Regions from separate parts of the Phaeospirillum tilakii genome, predicted to be linked through region 2. Evidence: predicted binding sites of a transcription regulator. Region 2 holds the regulator's gene; the other holds the start of a gene.

Region 1 (9,838 bases), on a different contig from region 2:
GCTTTCGATCAGTTCGGCCTCATCGACCGGGGCCGGGCCGCCCGCCGCCACCGCCTGGACGAAGGCGGCCAGTTCGGCGCGGTGGCCCTTGTCCTGGGCCAGACTCTTTTCGGTGCGGGTGCGGCCGCCGCTGGTCAGGGCGAGGCTGCGGAAATTGTCGAGCACGGCGACGCTGCCACCGGCGAACAGCTCGATCCGCTCCTTGCCCGAGGCGGTGTCGCCGCGCGCGGTGTAGAGCAGGGTGGCGAGCGAGCCGTCGGCGAAGGTCAGGGTGGTGGCGACGTCGTCGCACGGTCCCGGCCCGGCGGCGACCGCCTCGGCCGCGACGGTGACGATCGGCGCCCCGGCCAAAGCGCGGGCGAGATCGACGAAATGGCACAATTCGCCGAGGATCCGCCCGCCGCCCTCGTCGGCGGCGTTGACCCAGGACTCGGGCGGCACCGCGCCGGCATTGACCCGGATCTGGATCAGGCGCGGTCCGGCATGGCGGGCGAGATGGGCCTGCATCGACCCCACCAGCGGGGCGAAGCGGCGGTTGAAGCCGACCAGGAAGAAGGCGGCGGAGGCCTGTCGCGCCGCGATCACCCGCTCAAGCTGGGCCTGATCCATCGCCAGCGGCTTTTCGACCAGCACCGCCTTGCCGGCGGCGAGGGCGCGGGCGGTCAGCTCGGCGTGGCTGCCGTGGCGGGTGGCGATCAGCACCGCGTTGATGGCGGGATCACCCAGCACCGCGTCAAGGTCGGTGGTGGCGTGGGCGAAGCCGAAGGTCTGCTGGCCGTGCTCGGCGCTGGCGCCGCGCTGGGTGCACAGGGTGCGCAGCTCGACCCCGGGCAGGCGGACCAGTTCGGGCAGCAGCACGGTGCGGGCGAAGGCGCCGGCCCCGATCATCCCCAGCACGCAGCGCCCGGCCGGGGCGGCGGCGGGGGCAGGGAAGGCGGGCGCCGCCGGGAGCGAGGCGCCCGCCTCGTCATAGGTCAGCACCACGCCGAGATGCGGCTCGCCCCCCTCGGTGACCAGGGTGTAGGCGGCCTCGGCGGCGGCGAAGGGGAAGCGGTGGGTGATCAGCGCGCCGACATCGAGCCGGCCCGGCCGGCCGCGCCCCATCAGCCGCACCGCCTCGCGCAGGTTTTCGGTCTCGGTCCAGCGCACCCAGCCGACCGGATATTTGATTCCGGCCCCCTCGAAGTCGGGATCGTAGCGGCCGGGGCCGTAGGAGCGCGACACGCTGAGGCTCAGTTCCTTCTTCATGAAGGCGGCATAGTCGAACTCGGTGCCGACCTTGCCGACCATCACCACCCGGGCGCGGTCGCGCGCCAGCGAAGCCGCCAGCGCCAGCGGCTCGGACGACTCGGTGGCGGCGGCGATCAGCACCGAATCGCAGCCGATCCCGCCCGACAGCGCCGCCACCGCGCTGTCGATCCCCTCGGCGGTGGGGTCGAGGGTCAGCTCGGCCCCCATCCGGCGGGCCAGGGCCAGCCGGGCCGGGTTGGTGTCGAACGCCACCACCCGCGCCCCCTGCAACGCCAGCAGCCCGACCGCGAGCTGGCCGATCAGCCCGACCCCGATCACCGCCACCACGTCGCCCAACTGGGCTTCAAGCGAGCGCATCCCGGCCATGGCGATCGCGGCGACGGTGCCGAACGCGGCTTCCTCGTCGCTGACGTCGTCGGGCACCGGGGCGGCCAGCGCCGCCGGCACCACGTTGAGTTCGGCATGGTTGGCGAGCCCGGCCCCGGCCACCGCCACCCGCTGGCCGACCTGGAAGGCGCCTTCGAGCCCGGCCCCGACCGCCACCACCCGCCCGGCGGCGGAATAGCCGAGCGGCAACGGCTCGTCGAGCCGGGCCATCACCGCCTTGATCGTCGCGGCGACGCCGTCGCGGCGGGCCTTGTCCAGCACCTTGCGCACCAGATCGGGGCGCGAGCGGGCCTTGGCGGCGAGGCTCTTGCGGGCGAAATCGATCACCATCCGCTCGGTGCCGGCGCTGATCACCGAGGCCCGGGTCGCCACCAGCAGATGCCCGGCCCGCACCCGCGGCGGCGGCACCTCGCGCAGCGACAATTTGCCCGACCGGGCGCTCTGGATCACCTGCTTCATCGCCTTGTCTTTCCCCTCACGGCTGGTGGCACGGTCTTATACCAGCGGCGGTTGGGCTTGACCGCTCCCTTGTTGGGCTTTCGCCCAAACCCAACCGGGGCGATGCCCCGGACCCCCTTTTTTTCGAAAACAGAGGAGGTCTGGAGGCGCGAGCCTCCAGGCGGGGCCTGGGCGGCAGCCCCGCGGGGGGGCTGAAAGTCTCTTAGCCCGGATCGCCGCCGCTGTCACTCCCTCGGGTAGAAAAGCGCAGATCCTCCCCGCGCCCGCCGGGCGTTGCCGGCGGCGCTCAGTCCCGCCCCTTGGCGGTGGCGCGGATCCGTTCGCGCAGGGCGTCGATCGGCTGCCACTGGCCGGCCTCGTCGCGGTAATGCCAGAAGGTCCAGCCGTTGCAGGACGCCACCCCCTGGGCCGCCGCGCCGATCTTGTGGATCGAGCCGCGCTGGTCGCCGTGGCACAGGCTGCCGTCGGCGGCGATGGTGGCCTCGATCGCGCCGCGCCGGCCGCCATGCAGGGTGTCGCCCGGCCGCAGCAGCCCGGCCTCCAGCACCGCGCCGAACGGGATGCGCGGCTCGCTGCGGCGCGAGGGGGTGATCAGCAGCGCCGGATCCTCGACCGGGGTCACCCCGGCGAGGCGGGCGCGGGCGGCGGCGATGTAATCGGGGTCGCGCTCGCAGCCGATGTAATGACGGCCGAGCCGGATCGCGGCGGCGCCGGTGGTGCCGGTGCCGAAGAACGGGTCGAGGATCACCTCGCCGGGGCGGGTGGTGGCGAGGATCACCCGGTAGAGCAGGGATTCCGGCTTCTGGGTCGGGTGGGTCTTGCGCCCGTCGGTCTTCAGCCGCTCCGGCCCGACGCACAGCGGCAGCATCCAGTCGCTGCGCATCTGGAGATCGTCGTTGAGGGTCTTCATCGCCGCGTAATTGAAGGTCGGGCGGGACTCGGCCGAACGGGCGCACCACAGCAGGGTCTCGTGGGCGTTGGTGAAGCGGGTGCCCTTGAAGTTCGGCATCGGGTTGGTCTTGCGCCAGACGATGTCGTTGAGCAGCCAGAAGCCGAGATCCTGGAGGATCGCGCCGACGCGGTGGATGTTGTGGTAGCTGCCGATCACCCACAGCGCCCCGTCCGGCTTCAGCACCCGCCGCGCCGCCTCGGCCCAGGCGCGGGTGAAGGCATCGTAGGCGGCGAAATCGGCGAAGCGGTCCCATTCCTCCTCGACCCCGGCGACCCGGCTGGCGTTGGGCCGCAGCAGGTCGCCGCCGAGCTGGAGGTTGTAGGGCGGATCGGCGAACACCAGATCGACCGACCCCGCCGGCAGGCGGGCCATCGTCTCGACGCAGTCTCCGTCGAGCAGGGTATCGAGCGGCAGGGACATGGCGGCCACTGTCGGGGAAGCGCCGGCCGCCGTCAACCCTCGCTCCCGCTTGCGCCCGGCCGGAATCGTCACGGCGATATTGACCCGCCGGCCGTGAAGCCTGACTTAATCCTCAAGGGCCGTCGCGCCGAGGCGCGCGTGTCCGGCACTTGCGGGAGGAACCGGCATGAAACGGAACGCAATCCTGGCTTTGGCCCTGGCGCTCGGCCTGCTGGCGGCCCTGGCCGGCGGTGCCACGGCGCAGACGGTGCGGGTCAAGGACGTCGCCCGCATCGGCGGGATGGGCGAGGCCAGCTTCAGCGCGCTCGGTCTGGTGGTCGGCCTGCCCGGCACCGGCGACAGCCGTCCGCCGGCCGGGGTCAACCTGCCCCCCGGCCTGCGCTTTGGCCGCGACAGCGCGGTGGTGATGGTCACCGCCCGGCTGGCCCCCGGCCTGCGCGCCGGCGGCCGGGGCGACGTCACCGTCGCCGCGCTGGGCGACGCCCGCTCGCTGGCCGGGGGCGTGCTGACCCCGACCGAGCTGGAGGGCAACGACCGCCAGACCTACGCCATCGCCGAAGGTCCGATCAATGCCGGCGGCTTCTCGGCGGTGGGGATGGCCGCCAGCGTCACCCGGGGCAGCCCGACCACCGGCGGGATCGCCGGCGGCGCGGTGATCGAACGCGATTTGCCGCTGGCGCTGGGGCCGGGCGGTCAGGTCCAGGTGCTGCTCAACCGTCCCGATTTCACCACCGCGCGGCGGGTGGCCGACGCGATCAACGCCGCCCTCGGCCGCAAGCTGGCCCGGCCGCTCGACAATGCGGCGGTGGGGGTGACGGTGCCGCCCGATTTCCCCGACGGCCCGGCCAACCTGATCGCCAGCATCGAATCCGCCCCGCTGACCCCCGACCGCGCCAGCCATCAGGTGGTGGTCGATCCGCGCAGCGGCACGGTGGTGGCCGGGCTCGACATCCCGCTCGCCCCGGTGGCGATCGGCCACGGTCCGCTGACGGTGCGGATCAGCGAGGCGCCGCAGGTGTCGCAGCCGGCGCCGTTCTCCTCCGGCGGCCGCACCGTGGTGGTGCCGCGCAGCGAGATCGAGATCAGCCAGAACGGGCAGGTGATCGCCACCCCGCGCGGCGGCACCGTCGGCGATCTGCTCGCCGCCCTCGATGCCGCCGGGGTGCCGGTGCTCGACCGCATCGCCATCCTTCAGGCGGTGCGCGCCGCCGGTGGCTTCGACGCCGAACTGGTTTCCCGCTGAGGCGAAAACGCGGGCGCTGCCCGCACCCGCCAAGGGCCGCAAGGCCCTTGGATCCCATTCCTTTTCCGTTTGCCGTGCCCGACCATCGCAGGGGGCCAGGGGCCTTCGGCCCTTGGCGGGTGCGGGCAGAGCCCGCGCTTGACTTCCTGATTTTGTTCTGCGAACGTTCCGGGAACATCCAGGAGGTTCCCGGTGTCGGCCGCTCCCGCCCTTGCCGCCCTGCGCGCCCGCATCGCCGCCCTGGAAGGTGGGGGCGGGGCGGCGCCGGCCGGGGTGCTGCCGCTCGGGGTGGCGGCGATCGATCGCCGGCTGCCGCGCGGCGGCCTGACCCTCGGCGGGCTGCATGATCTTGCCGGCGCGGCGGGCGACGGGGCGGCGACCGCCTTCGCCGCAATGCTGCTGGGGCGGCTGGCGGCGCACTGCGCCAAGCCGGTGCTGTGGATCGGCGCCGATGCCGATCTCTATCCGCCCGGGCTGGCCGGGCTGGGGCTGACGCCGGCCCGGCTGCTGCTGGCCCGGCCGCTGCGGGGGGACGCGGCGCTGTGGGCGGCCGAGGAAGGGCTGCGCTGCCGCGATCTGGCCGCCGTGCTGGTCGAAAGCGGCGGCATCGCCCCGATCGCGGCGCGGCGGCTGCATCTCGCCGCCCGCGCCTCGGGGGTGACCGCCCTGCTGCTGGGCGAAGGCGAGCGGGGCGGCGTCGCCGAAAGCCGCTGGCGGGTGACGGCGGCGGCCAATCCGGGCGCGTGCATCGAAAGCTGGCGCTGGCGGGTGACCCTGCGGTGCTGTCGCGGGCTGGCGGCCGAGGCCGACGGCACCATCGCAAGCTGGGAGCTGGAGTGGGTCGATGAAACGGGTGGTCTCCGTCTGGCTGCCCCGGCTGCCGGTCGAACGGCTGCGCCGGGCCGGGGCCGCGCCGCCGGATGAGGTGCCGTTCGCCCTGGTCGCCGCCGGCCCGCGCCGCGCGCTGAGTGCGGTCGGCGCGGCGGCGGCGCGGGCGGGGCTGCGGCCCGGTCTGGTGGTTGCCGATGCCCGGGCGATGCTGCCGGGGCTGCGTCTCGCCCCGGCCGATCCGGCCGCCGATGCCGCCGAGCGCGACCGCCTCGCCGGCTGGTGCGATTCCTTCACCCCGTGGGCCGCGCCCGATCCGACCCCGCCGGGGGACGGGCTGTGGCTCGACGTCAGCGGCTGCGCCGATCTGTTCGGCGGCGAGGCGGAATTGCTGGCCGCTTTGGTCGCCGGGCTGGCGGCCGAGGGCTACAGCGCCCGCGCCGCCCTGGCCGACACCCCCGGCGCCGCCTGGGCCTGGGCCCGCTTCGGCGATCCGGCCGCGCCCTGCCTGCCGCCCGGCGGCCAGCGCGCCGCGCTGGCGCCGCTGCCGCTGGCGGCGCTGCGGCTCGATCCCGACACCGTCGCCGCCCTGGCCCGGCTCGGCCTGCGCCGGATCGGCGATCTCGTCGCGTTGCCGCGCGCCGGGCTGGTGGCGCGGTTCGGCCCCGAGCCGGTCCGGCGGCTCGATCAGGCCTTCGGGTCCCTGCCCGAGCCGCTGTCGCCGCGCCGGGCCGCGCCCGACCGCCGGGTCGGCGCCCGTTTCGCCGAGCCGCTCGGCCGGCCCGAGGACCTGGCCGAGGCGGTGCGGCGGCTGCTTGAACGGCTGTGCCGCCGGCTGGAGGCGGACGGGCTCGGCCTGCGCCAGCTGACGGTGACGGCGTGGCGGGTGGACGGAACCCGTCCGGCGGTGGCGGTCGGCACCGGCCGGCCGACGCGCGCCCCGGGGCCGCTGCGGCGCCTGCTGGCCGAAGCCCTGCCCCGGCTCGATCCGGGGTTCGGCATCGAGGCGGTGATCCTGACCCCGGACGGGCTGGCCCCGCTCGATCCGGCCCAGAGCGCGCTCGACCGTCCGCCCGAGGAGACCTGTACCGACGCCCTCGGCCGGCTGGTCGATGCCCTCGGCAACCGCTTCGGCTTCGACCGCATCGCCCGGCCGGCGCCCCGGCCGAGCCATTTGCCGGAACGGGCGGTGGCGGCGGTGGCGCCGGCCGCCGCCGTGGCCGGGGGCTGGCCGTCCGGCCGCCGGCCGGTGCGGCTGCTGGCGCGGCCCGAGCCGGTCGAGGTGGTCGGCTCTCCTCCCGCCGCGTTCCGCTGGCGGCGGCGCACCCATCGGCTGGCGCGGGCCGAGGGGGTCGAGCGCATCGCCGACGAATGGTGGCGCCGGCCCGGTCCGGCGCGGGATTATTATCTGGTCGAGGACGAAGGCGGCGCCCGGTTCTGGCTGTTCCAGGCCGGGGAGCGCGGCTGGTATCTGCACGGGCTGTTCCCATGAGCGGGGCGTCCGCCCCGCGCCCCGAGCGGGAGGCGGAGCCTCCCGGACCCACCCCTGATCGAAAGGAAGGGGGGCCGGGGCCTTGCCCCGGCCGGGTGCGGGCGGCGCCCGCCTATGCCGAGCTTCAGGCGGTCAGCAATTTCAGCTTCCGCCACGGCGCGTCGGATCCCGAGGAACTGGTGCTTCAGGCGGCTTCGCTCGGCCTCGCCGCGCTGGGGCTGGCCGATCACGCCTCGCTGGCCGGCATCGTCCGCGCCCATGTCGCGGCGCGGCAGGCCGGGCTCCGGCTGGTGGTGGGGGCGCGGCTCGATCCCGCCGATGGGGCGGCGCTGCTGTGCTATCCCACTGACCGTGCCGCCTATGCCCGGCTGACCCGGCTGCTGACCCTCGGCCGCCGCCGCGCCGGCAAGGGATCCTGTCGGCTGACGCGGGCCGATCTGCTCGCCGCGTCCGAGGGGCAGAGTCTGATCCTGCTGCCGCCGGAGCGGCCCGACGCCGCCTTCGCCGCCGAGGCGGCCGACTGGGCGGCGCGGGCGCCGGGGCGGGTGTTCCTGGCGGCGCGGGCCCGGCTCGACGGCGACGACCGGCGCCGGATCGGCCGGCTGGCCGACCTGGCCCGGGTCTGCGGCACGCCGCTGGTCGCGGTCAACGACGTGCTCTACCACCATCCCGCCCGCCGGCCGTTGCAGGACGTGCTGACCGCGCTGCGGCTGGGCTGCCGGGTGGACGAGGCCGGCTGGCGGCTGGAGGCCAATGCCGAGCGCCATCTCAAATCCCCGGCGGAGATGGCCCGGCTGTTCGCTCCCTGGCCCGAGGCGCTGGCCAACAGCCTCGTCATCGTCGCGCGCAGCCGGTTTTCGCTCGACGAGCTGCGTTACGCCTATCCGGCCGAGGAGTGCGGCGACGGGCTGACCCCGCACCAGCGGCTGGAGCGGCTGGTGGGCGCGGGGGCGGCGCGACGCTATCCCGACGGGGTGCCGGCCAAGGTGGCGGCGGCGCTGGCCGACGAACTCGATCTGATCGGGCGCAAGGATTACGCCCCCTATTTCCTCACCGTCCACGATCTGGTCGGCTTCGCCCGCCGCCACGGCATCCTGTGCCAGGGGCGGGGCTCGGCGGCCAATTCGGCGGTGTGCTTCTGCCTGTTCATCACCCATGTCGATCCGGCCAGGTTCGACCTGCTGTTCGCCCGCTTCATCTCCGACGCCCGCGACGAGCCGCCCGACATCGACGTCGATTTCGAGCATGAGCGGCGCGAGGAGGTGATCCAGTACCTCTATGCCCGCTATGGCCGCGACCATGCCGCGCTGACCGCGACGGTGATCCGCACCCGCGCCCGTTCGGCGCTGCGCGATGTCGGCAAGGCGCTCGGCCTGTCCGACGACGTGGTCGGCGCCCTGGCCCGTGCCCGTTGGGGCTCGGGCCGCGAGGTTCCCGATCCGGCGCAGGTGCGGGCGCTCGGGCTCGATCCCGACCAGCCGCTGCTGGCCCGCACCCTGGCCCTGGCCGCCGAGCTGATCGGCTTTCCCCGCCATCTGTCGCAGCATGTCGGCGGCTTCGTGATCTGCCGCGACCGCCTCGACGAGCTGGTGCCGATCGAGAACGCGCGGATGGCCGACCGCACCGTGATCGAATGGGACAAGGACGACATCGACGCCCTCGGCCTGATGAAGGTCGATGTGCTGGCGCTCGGCATGCTGAGCTGCGTCCGCCGCGCCTTCGCCCTGCTGGAGACCCATCACCGCCGGAAGGTGACCCTGGCGACGGTGCCGGCCGAGGATCCGGCGGTCTACCGCATGCTGGGCCGGGCCGATGCGATCGGGGTGTTCCAGGTCGAAAGCCGGGCGCAGATGGCGATGCTGCCCCGGCTGCGCCCGGCCTGCTTCTACGATCTGGTGATCGAGGTGGCGATCGTCCGCCCCGGCCCGATCCAGGGCGAGATGGTCCATCCCTATCTGCGCCGCCGCGCCGGCAGGGAGGCGGTGGACTATCCCTCGCCCGAACTGCGCGCCGTGCTGCACCGCACCCTGGGGGTGCCGCTGTTCCAGGAACAGGTGATGCGGATCGCCATCGTCGCCGCCGGCTTCACCCCGGCCGAGGCCGACCGGCTGCGCCGCTCGATGGCCAGCTTCCGCCGCACCGGGCAGGTGGCGGCGTTCCGCGACAAGCTGGTGGCCGGGATGGTGGCACGCGGCTATGCCGCCGATTTCGCCGAGCGGGTGTTCCGCCAGATCGAGGGCTTCGCCGAATACGGCTTCCCGGAAAGCCACGCCGCCGCCTTCGCCCAGCTCGCCTATGTCTCGGCCTGGCTGAAATGCCATTACCCGGCGGCGTTCGCCTGCGCCCTGCTCAACAGCCAGCCGATGGGCTTCCACGCCCCGGCCCAGATCGTCCGCGACGCCGCCGCCCACGGGGTGGCGATCCTTCCCGCCGACATCAATGCCAGCGCCTGGGACTGCACCCTGGAGCCGCCCGGCCCGGCGCTGCGGCTCGGCCTGCGCCAGATCCACGGTTTGAGCGAGGCCGCCGCCCGCCGCCTGCTCCGCCACCGCGCCGGGGGCTATGCCTCGCCGCAGGCGCTGGCCGAACGCGCCGCCCTCGGCCCCGAGCCGCTGGAAGCCCTGGCCCGGGCCGACGCCTTCGCCTCGCTCGGCCTGTCGCGGCGGGCGGCGTTGTGGGCGGTGCGCGCCGCCTGCGCCGCCCCGCCGCCCTTGCTGGCCGGGCTGGAGCCGGCCGAGCCGCCCGTCCGCTTGCCCGAGGCCGCCCCCGGCGAGGAGGTGGCGGCCGATTACGCCAGCCTGAGCCT
Region 2 (9,838 bases):
ACGACGGCGAGGTGGTGCGCAAGGTGATGACCCTCGAAACCGCCGGCAAGTGCATCGGCTGTGGCGCCTGCGAGCAGGTCTGCGGTACCAAGGCGCAGTCCCACGCGCCGATGCCGGCCTGACGCCGGCCTCCGTCCCCTTCCCCCCGGCGGGGAAGGGGATCGCCGCCCGCGTTTTCCCGCCAGGAGCCCGGTGATGAACGAATCCCTCTACGCCCAGTTGATCGAAAGCCCGGGCGGGGGCGATCCGTTCGACCGGCACTTGTTCGCCTGCACCATCGCCCTGGCCTGGCGCGAGGGGCCGCCGCCGCTGACCCGGGGGCTCGGCCTGTCGGCGCCGGCGCTGGCCGCGCTGGTCGGCCGGCTGTTCCCCGAGCGCCCCGCCCTGCTGGCCGGGCTGCGCCAGGACGACGAGGGCGCGCCGCTGTCGCCCGAGGAGCCCGACCTGCGCGCCCTGCTGCTCGATTGCCGCCGCGGCGCGCTGGTCGAGGAGGAATGGCTGGCCCACATCCTGGCCCGCCGCGCGCTGGGGCCCAACCATCTGTGGCAGGATCTCGGCCTGACCGGGCGCGGCGACCTGTCGGCGCTGATCCGGCGCCATTTCCCCCCCCTGGCCGCCCGCAACGACCGCGACATGAAATGGAAGAAATTCCTCTATCGCGAACTGTGCCAGCGCGACGGGCTGGTGGTGTGCAAAGCGCCCAATTGCGAGGTCTGCGTCGATCACGATCTGTGTTTCGGCGCCGAAAGCGGCCTGCCGCGCGGGAATGCGACGTCGCTGTCGTAAACCCGACAGGATGTGCGACAGCGGTAAATCCCGCCGCCGCCGAAAGCCCGCGAAACCGCGCCTTTGCCGCCCGCCACCCTTTGGCACGCCACTTGCGTAACTCTCTCCACGACAGAAGCCGCTGTTCCAGAGGAGGGGTGCCAAATGTTGAACCTGACCGACAGGGCCGTCGATGTGATCCGCGAGGTCTGCCAGGGCGAGTATCAGGGCCTGCGGATCCTGGTGCGCAAGGGATGTTCCGGCCTGACCTACAGCATGGGGCTCGAGGAGCAGGCGGCCGAGGATGACGAGGTGGTCGGCGTCGCCGACGTCAAGCTGTTCATCGATCCGGGCTCGGCGCTGTGGCTGACCGGGGCGACGCTCGATTACATCGCCGATTCGTCGATGGGCTCGGGCTTCGTGTTCGACAATCCGAACGCGGTGCCGCCGCCGTCGGGCTGCTCCTGCTCCGCCGGAAGCTGCGGCTGAACCCGGGCCGGGGAGAAACGCGATGAGCAATCCCGCGAGGATCATCGTCAACGACACCACCCTGCGCGACGGCGAGCAGACCGCCGGCGTCGCCTTCCGCCGCGACGAGAAGCTGGCGATCGCCCGGGCGCTGGACGCCGCCGGCGTGCCGGAGATCGAGGTCGGCACCCCGGCGATGGGCGAGGACGAACAGGCCGGCATCCGCGCCGTCGCCGCGCTGGGCCTCCGGGCCCGGCTGATCGCGTGGTGCCGGATGCGCGAGGACGATCTCGCCGCCGCCGCCGCCTGTGGCCTGACGATGGTCAATCTGTCGATTCCGGTGTCCGACCTGCAATTGTCGGCCAAGCTCCAGCGCGACCGCGCCTGGGCGCTCGGCCACATCGATGCCTCGGTGCGGCGGGCGGTGGCGCTGGGGTTCGAGGTGATGGTCGGCGGCGAGGATTCCTCCCGCGCCGACCCCACCTTCCTGGCCCAGGTGGTGCGCGCCTGCGAGGCGGCCGGCGCCCGCCGCTTCCGCTTCGCCGACACGATGGGGATCCTTGAGCCGTTCGGCGCCTATGAACGTTTCAGCGCGCTGCGGGCCGCCTGCGGGATCGAACTCGAGGTGCATGCCCACGACGATCTCGGCCTCGCCACCGCCAATTCGCTGGCGGCGGTCAAGGGCGGCGCCACCCATGTCAGCACCACCGTCAACGGCCTGGGCGAGCGCGCCGGCAACGCCCCGCTGGAGGAAGTGGTGGTGGCGCTCGACCACCTCTATCAGCGCGACACCGGGGTGGCCAAGCCGGCGCTGGCCGCCGTGTCGCGGCTGGTGGCCGAGGCCTCGGGCCGGCCGGTACCGGTCAACAAGAGCATCGTCGGCGAGGCGGTGTTCACCCATGAATCCGGCATCCATGTCAGCGGCCTGCTGCGCGACCGCCGCACCTATCAGGCGCTCGACCCGCGCGAGCTGGGGCGCGACCACCGGCTGGTGCTGGGCAAGCATTCCGGGCTGACCTCGGTGCTGCATGCCTGCGCCGAGGCCGGGCTCGAGGTCGATCCGCCCCGGGCGCGGCTGATGCTGGCGCGGGTCCGCCGCCATGCCGACCAGACCAAGACCTCCCCCACCCTGGACGACCTCAAGCGCTTCCACCGCGAGGCGACCGCCGCCCAAATGCCGGTTTGAAGGATGCTGCCGCGATGATTCTCGAAACCCTGGCCAAGCTTTCCAGTGCCGAGCAGTTCTTTGAAATCCTCGGCGTCCCCTACGAGGAGCGGGTGATCAATTCCAGCCGCCTGCACATCCTCAAGCGGTTCCGCGACCTGATCGCCACCACCGACATCGAGGGGCTGGACGAGGACGACACCACCGCCGTCTGTCGCGCGGCCCTGATCCAGGCGCATGACGATTTCGCCGAGGGACGGGGCCCGAAAACCTTCAAGGTGTTCCGCGACGCCCAGCCCGGCTTCGTGCCGCTGGGCGAGATCCGCCGGGCGATCTGACCCCTCGCCGACCGCCCGGCGGCAAAGCCCCTGGCGCCTTCCTCTCCACCGGGATCTCCCTGCCCCGGCGGAAGGCGCCAGGGGCTTTCCCGTTACGCCCCCGCCTGGAGGCTTCCGCCTTCCAGACCGCCCCCTCTTCCCCGGAAGAGTGATGATTTCTCAGGCCCGGCGCGCGGCCTCTTCCCCCGGCGGCACCCAGCGATGCAACTGGGCGTCGGCCGGGAACACCCGCTCGCCCCGCGCCCAGGCGGCCAGGGCGTCGGGACGGTCGAGCACCGACTGAAGCGCGGGCACCAGCGAATAGGCGTCGCAATCGAGCCCGGCCGCGTGCAGCGGCAGATTGAAGCCGGCGGCGACGGCCTCGTGCAGCCGGCGCGGCACCGCCAGCGGCTGATGGCGGATCGGCGGACCGCCGGGCGGCGGATCGATCTTGGCGAAGGTGGCCATGCACCAGCGCGGATCGGGTTGGAACAGCCCCCGGCATTTCAGCGGCCGCAGCGGGTGGATGCTGCAACTGTACTCGACCAGGAACGGACAGGCGCGGCCGCCGTTCCAGGCGGCGACCCGGCCGCGCCAGCCCGGCGACGATTCCAGGGTAACGGCCAGGGAGAGGATCTCGACCGGACTGAGTTCGACCGGCTGGTGGCAGCACCAGCCGCAGCCGGGACCGCAGGCGGCGCGGTCGGGTTCGAGCGCGGCGGCGGCGACCCAGGCGCGATCGGCCAGCACGTGGGTATGGGCGACCGCCGCCGGCCAGTCCGGCGCGGGCTCGGCCAGCGTCGCCTGGGCCAGCGCCCGGGCGGCGGCGAAGGCGGCGTCGAGATGGGGAGCGAGTGCGGAACCACCGGTCATCCGGCCAGGATAGCAGAGAGACGGCGGCGGCAAAACAGCGGGCCGGGCCGGGCGCGCTGCCCGGCCTCCACCGGCGGCCATAGACCGGAACGCCGGGGGGCGGGAAAATGGGAAATGGAGGCTTCCGCCGTGGTTTGGACCGGGCTATTTTGGCAGCGGCGCGCACGGGAGCAGGTCGGGTCCGGGACCGGACACCGGTCCTTCCGGGGAAGAAACCGGGGAACGCCTCGGCGACATCACAGACGTTGGGTTGTTTTTCAGTGGGTTGGAGGGTGGCTTGTTTCTCCTGATCGACAATTACGACAGTTTCACCTACAACCTCTGGCATTATCTGGGCGAACTGGGCGCCGAGGTCGCGGTCCGCCGCAACGACGCCCTGACGGTGGCCGAGGCGCTGGCGCTGGCGCCGCAGGGAATCGTGATCTCGCCCGGCCCGTGCGATCCCGACCGCGCCGGCATCTGCCTCGACCTGATCGCCGCCGCCGCGCAGGCCGGGGTGCCGCTGTTCGGGGTCTGCCTCGGCCATCAATCGATCGGGCAGGCCTTCGGCGGCAAGGTGGTGCGGGCGCCGCAGCCGCTGCACGGCAAGATCAGTTCGATCCACCATGACGGCTCGGGGGTGTTCGCCGGCCTGCCCTCGCCGTTCCGCGCCACCCGCTACCATTCGCTGGTGGTCGAGCGGTCGAGCTTCCCCGCCGACCTGCATGTCTCGGCCTGGAGCGAGGACGGGCTGGTGATGGGCCTCACCCACCGCACCCTGCCGATCTGGGGGGTGCAGTTCCACCCCGAGAGCATCGAGACCGAGCACGGCCACCAGATGCTGCGCAATTTCCTCGATTACGCCACCGGCCGCCCGGTCGCCCCCGGGGTGGCGGCCTGAGATGAGCGCGATCGGCGTGATCAGGCCGGTGCTGGCGCGGGTCGCCCTGGGCGAGAGCCTGTCCGAGGCCGAGGCCGAGGCGGTGTTCGCCGAGATCATGTCGGGCGAGGCGACGCCGGCCCAGATCGGCGGCCTGCTGATGGCGCTCCGGGTGCGCGGCGAGACGGTGGCGGAAATCACCGGCGCCGCCCGCATCATGCGGGCCAAGTCGCTGCCGGTCGCGGCCCCGGCCGACGCGATCGACACCTGCGGCACCGGCGGTGACGGCTCGGGCACCTACAACATCTCGACCGCCGCCGCCTTCGTCGTCGCCGGCTGCGGCGTGCCGGTGGCCAAGCACGGCAACCGTGCCCTGTCGTCGAAATCGGGCTCGGCCGACGTGCTGGCGGCGCTCGGGGTCAATCTCGACGCCGACCTCGCCTTGGTGCAGGAATCGCTCGCCACCAACCATATCGGCTTCCTGATGGCGCCGCGCCATCACAGCGCGATGCGCCACGTCGCCGGCCCCCGGGTCGAACTGGGCACCCGCACCCTGTTCAACCTGCTCGGCCCGCTGGCCAACCCGGCCAACACCCGGTTCCAGGTGATCGGGGTGTTCGCCGAACGCTGGGTCGAGCCGCTGGCCGAGGTGCTGGGCCGGCTCGGCTCGGAGCGGGCCTGGGTGGTGCATGGCAGCGACGGGCTCGACGAGCTGACCACCACCGGCCCGAGCACGGTGGCCGAGCTGCGGAACGGCCGGGTCCACCGCTTCACCGTCACCCCGGAACAGGCCGGCCTGCCCCGCGCCGACGCCGAGGCGCTGAAGGGCGGCGACGCCGCCGCCAACGCCCAGGCGCTGCGCGCCCTGCTCGGCGGCGCGCCCGGCGCCTATCGCGACATCGTCGTGCTCAACGCCGCCGCCGCGCTGGTGGTGGCGGGCCGGGCCGGGGATCTCGCCGCCGCCGCCCGGCTGGCCGAGCATTCCATCGACAGCGGCGCCGCCGCCGCCTCCCTCAATCGCCTGATCGCGATCACCAACCGGATCTCCTGACACCATGTCCGCATTGCCCACCATTCTCGACCGGATCTGCGGGGAAAAGCGCAAGCTGGTCGCCGAACACAAGGCCCACCGTCCGATTCAGGAATTGCTGAACCGGGCCCAGGACCAGGCGCCGCCGCGCGGCTTCGCCCAGTCCCTGACCGACAAGGTCGCGGCGGGCGGCTTCGGCGTGATCGCCGAGATCAAGAAGGCCTCGCCCTCGGCCGGGGTGATCCGCCCCAATTTCCAGCCGGCCCAGATCGCCCGCGCCTATCAGCGCGGCGGCGCCGCCTGCCTGTCGGTGCTGACCGACACCCGCTTCTTCCAGGGCAGCGACGCCGATCTCGGCGCCGCCCGCTCGGCCTGCGACCTGCCGGTGCTGCGCAAGGATTTCCTGGTCGATCCCTATCAGGTGGTCGAGGCCCGGGCGCTCGGCGCCGATTGCGTGCTGCTGATCGTCGCCGCCCTCAGCGACGAGGATCTGGCCCAGATGGAATCGGTCGCGCTCGGCTACGGCATGGACGTGATCCTCGAGGTGCATGACGAGGCAGAACTGGAACGGGCGCTGAAGCTGCGCTCGCCGCTGATCGGCATCAACAACCGCGACCTCAAGGTGATGCGCACCGACATCGCCACCACCGAGCGGCTGGTGCCGCTGCTGCCGCCCGACCGGGTCGCCATCTCGGAAAGCGGGCTGGAAAGCCCGGCCGACCTCAAGCGGATGGCCGATGTCGGGGTGCGGCGCTTCCTGATCGGCGAGTCGCTGATGCGGCGCACCGACGTCGAGGAGGCGCTGCGGGTGCTGCTGGCCGGCGCCTGCGCCGGCTGACCCTGGCGGCGCCGTCCGCCGCGATCCGCGACCGGGACGGCGCCAGCCCCCCGCCGGCAGCCGGTCCCCAGCCCAGGAGGAACCGCATGTCGGCCTTGTTTTCCCCCTTCACCCTGAAGAGCGTCACCCTGCGCAATCGCGTCGCGGTGCCGCCGATGTGCCAGTACAGCGCGACCGACGGTCTCAGCAATGACTGGCACTGGGCCCATTACGCCGGGCTCGCCCGCGGCGGCGCCGGACTGGTGATCGTCGAGGCCACCGCAGTGGCGCCCGAGGGACGGATCAGCCCGGCCTGCCTCGGCCTGTGGAACGACGCCCAGGCCGAGGGGCTGGCCCGCATCGCCGCCCAGATCAAGGCGGCCGGCGCGGTGCCGGGAATCCAGATCGGCCATGCCGGCCGCAAGGCCAGCGCCAACCGGCCATGGGAAGGCGACGACCACCTCCCCGCCGACGATCCGCGCGCCTGGCCGATCCTCGCCCCCTCGGCGGTGGCGTTCGGCGCCAACCTGCCCCGGGTGCCGCGCGCGATGGATCTCGCCGACATCGCCCGGGTGCGGGCCGATTTCGTCGCCGCCGCCCGCCGCGCCCTCGCGGCCGGGTTCGAGTGGCTCGAACTGCATTTCGCCCACGGCTATCTCGGCCAGAGCTTCTTCTCGCCCCATTCCAACCATCGCACCGACGGCTATGGCGGCGACCTCGCCGGGCGCTCGCGCTTCCTGTTCGAGACGCTGGAGGCGGTGCGGGCGGTCTGGCCCGATTCGCTGCCGCTGACCGCCCGCTTCGGGGTGATCGAATATGACGGCCGCGACGAACAGACCCTGGCCGAGTCGATCACCCTGGCCCAGGGCTTCCGCCAGCGCGGCCTCGACCTGCTCAGCGTCAGCGTCGGCTTTTCCACCCCGGAGGCCTCGATCCCGTGGGCGCCGGGCTTCCTCGCCCCGATCGCCGGCCGGGTGCGGGCCGAAACCGGTCTGCCGGTCGCCTCGGCCTGGGGGCTCGAATCCCCCGCGATCGCCGAACGGGTGGTGGCCCAGGGCCAGCTCGATCTGGTGATGATCGGCCGCGCCATGCTGGCCGATCCGCATTACCCCTACCGCCTCGCCCAGGCGCTGGGGGTCGAACGGCCGTCCTGGGTGCTGCCAGCGCCCTACGCCCACTGGCTGGCGCGCTATCGGCTGTATCAGGGGGACTGACGCGGGCTCCGCCCGCCCCCGCCAAGGGCCGCAAGGCCCTTGGATCCCTTTGGGGGTCGGGCATGGACACGCCTGTCAGCCTGGGCGGAACCCGCATCCTCTCTGCGGCGGAACGCTTGACGGCAGGGTGGAACATGGGTAGAACAAAGCGAGGTTGTTTAGGCTTTGTTCCTGATGGCTCCGCCCTGAAAGGATGCCCGGCATGCTGACCCGCAAACAGTACGAGTTGCTGATGTTCATCGATCAGCGACTGCGCGCCACCGGGGTGTCGCCATCCTTCGACGAGATGAAGGACGCGCTCGACCTCAAGTCGAAATCGGGGATTCACCGCCTGATCACCGGGCTGGAGGAACGCGGCTTCATCCGCCGCCTCGCCCACCGCGCCCGGGCGCTGGAGGTGCTGCGCCTGCCCGACAACCGGGCCGACAGCGCCCCGCCGCCCGCCCCGGCCCGGCCGTTCTCGCCGACGGTGATCAAGGGCAGCTTCTCCCAGGTGCTGACCGGGGCGCCGATCGCCGGCCCGGCCGACGCGGTGGCGCTGCCGCTGTACGGCAAGATCGCCGCCGGCACCCCGATCGAGGCGCTGCGCGACCATTCGACCAGCATCGACGTGCCGGCCGCCCTGCTCGGCAGCGGCAACCATTACGCCCTGACGGTCGAGGGCGATTCGATGATCGACGCCGGCATCCTCGACGGCGACGTGGTGGTGGTGCGCAGCTGCGATCTGGCCGAGGCCGGCACCATCGTCGTCGCCCTGATCGACGACAGCGAGGTGACGCTGAAACGGCTGCGGCGCAAGGGCGGCTCGATCGCGCTGGAGCCGGCCAACAAGAAATACGAGACCCGGATCTTTCCTCCCGACCGGGTCAAGGTCCAGGGCCGGCTGGTCGGCCTGCTGCGGTCCTACTGACCATGGCCGCCCCTCGCCCCCTGCGCTTCGGCTTCACCGTCGACGGCCGGCCGGCGACGGAAGAACCGGCGGCGATGTGTGTCACCTATCTCGGCCGGACCAGCCGCCGCGCCGCCGAGGCCGACGCCCGCCGCCGCTTCGAGGAATGGCGCCGCCTCGCCAGCCCACTGGCGCGCCGTTGGTCGGCCGATCAGGTTGTGCTCATTCCTTAGGCAATCCCGGTTTTCTGCGGAAAACATGACCGGAGGAAAGGTAAGGGCTTGCTGGGACGGGACTCCGTAATATAATTTCGCGCACTTTCGAAGCTTGCGGAGTTTTTTGATGCAGCGGGTCAAGCTCGACCGGATCGATCGCCGTATTCTCGCCGATCTCCAGGCCGACGGCCGGATGACCAATGTCGAGTTGGCGCGACGGTCGGGGATCTCGGCCCCCCCCTGCCTGCGGCGGGTGCGGGCGCTGGAGGAGACCGGCTACATTCGCGGCTACCATGCCGACATCGATCCGACGGCGCTCGGCTACACCGTGACGGTGTTCGCCCAGGTCGGGCTGAGCAGCCAGGCCGAGGCCGACCTCAAGGCGTTCGAGGATCTGACCAATTCCTGGCCGGAAGTGCGCGAATGCCACATGCTGGCCGGCGAGACCGACTTCCTGCTGAAGGTGGTGGCGCGCGACTGGGACGATTACCAACGCTTCCTCACCACCCGCCTGACCGCCGCCCCCAACATCAGCCACGTCAAAAGCGCCCTGGCGATCCGCAGCGCCAAGGTCCAGCCGGGCGTGCCGATCGACGTCAACGAGGGCGACGAGCCCGAGCCGCTGGCCGACGAGGACATCCAGGACGCGTCATAGGCGGGCTTGACCCGCCATCCCCATGTCAAGCCAAACCGCGCCCCTGGATGCGCGGATCAAGTCCGCGCCTGACGGAGAAGAGCGCCCCGCTCCTCCATGATGAACCAAAAAAGAAGGGGGTCCGGGGCATCGCCCCGGCCGGGCCCGCGGGCGGGAGCCCGCGTAACATCGCAGTGTGGCGGGAGCCCGCCTCAGGCCGGCAGCCGTTCCAGCACCTGGGCGAAAAACCCGTCGGTCTGGTGACGCAGCGGGGTCAGGCGCAATCCGTCCCCCTCGACCGGACAGGGCGTGCCGAGGGTTTCGGCCCAGGCCTGGGCCACCGGCACGATGCGGAAATCGGGATGGGCGGCGAGGAAGGTCGCGACCTGCCCTTCGTTCTCCTCGGTCATCACCGAGCAGGTGGCATGGATCAACCGGCCGCCGGGACGGACCAGCCGGGCGGCGCTGGCGAGGATCGCCTGCTGCCGGCCGACCAGTTCGAGCAGATCGGCCTCGCCCAGTTGCCATTTGGCGTCGGGATTGCGGCGCCAGGTGCCGGTGCCGGTGCAGGGGGCATCGACCAGCACCCGGT

The links. Region 2 encodes LexA, which represses DNA repair genes until DNA is damaged. Its sites were predicted from a motif close to ATGTTCTANTTTGGTTC; they were not measured.
Region 1: the regulator LexA is predicted to act here: its motif matches at 4,854-4,870, upstream of ACFSNB_RS02245 (ImuA family protein).

What each region holds. Positions count from the first base shown of each region.
Region 1 covers NZ_JBHUIY010000003.1:37,259-47,096, reverse strand. The annotation lists gene ACFSNB_RS02260 (bi-domain-containing oxidoreductase) at 1-2,097, opposite strand, end outside; gene ACFSNB_RS02255 (site-specific DNA-methyltransferase) at 2,384-3,469, opposite strand; gene ACFSNB_RS02250 (flagellar basal body P-ring protein FlgI) at 3,636-4,712, shown strand; gene ACFSNB_RS02245 (ImuA family protein) at 4,905-5,636, shown strand; gene ACFSNB_RS02240 (Y-family DNA polymerase) at 5,557-7,032, shown strand; gene ACFSNB_RS02235 (error-prone DNA polymerase) at 7,128-9,838, shown strand, end outside.
Region 2 covers NZ_JBHUIY010000025.1:31,693-41,530, reverse strand. The annotation lists gene fdxB (ferredoxin III, nif-specific) at 1-122, shown strand, start outside; gene ACFSNB_RS12690 (nitrogen fixation protein NifQ) at 196-786, shown strand; gene ACFSNB_RS12685 (HesB/IscA family protein) at 931-1,254, shown strand; gene nifV (homocitrate synthase) at 1,277-2,419, shown strand; gene nifW (nitrogenase-stabilizing/protective protein NifW) at 2,434-2,736, shown strand; gene ACFSNB_RS12670 (YkgJ family cysteine cluster protein) at 2,896-3,588, opposite strand; gene ACFSNB_RS12665 (anthranilate synthase component II) at 3,866-4,468, shown strand; gene trpD (anthranilate phosphoribosyltransferase) at 4,470-5,498, shown strand; gene trpC (indole-3-glycerol phosphate synthase TrpC) at 5,503-6,315, shown strand; gene ACFSNB_RS12650 (NADH:flavin oxidoreductase/NADH oxidase) at 6,402-7,508, shown strand; gene lexA (transcriptional repressor LexA) at 7,711-8,418, shown strand; gene ACFSNB_RS12640 (hypothetical protein) at 8,421-8,630, shown strand; gene ACFSNB_RS12635 (Lrp/AsnC family transcriptional regulator) at 8,740-9,267, shown strand; gene ACFSNB_RS12630 (RsmB/NOP family class I SAM-dependent RNA methyltransferase) at 9,459-9,838, opposite strand, start outside.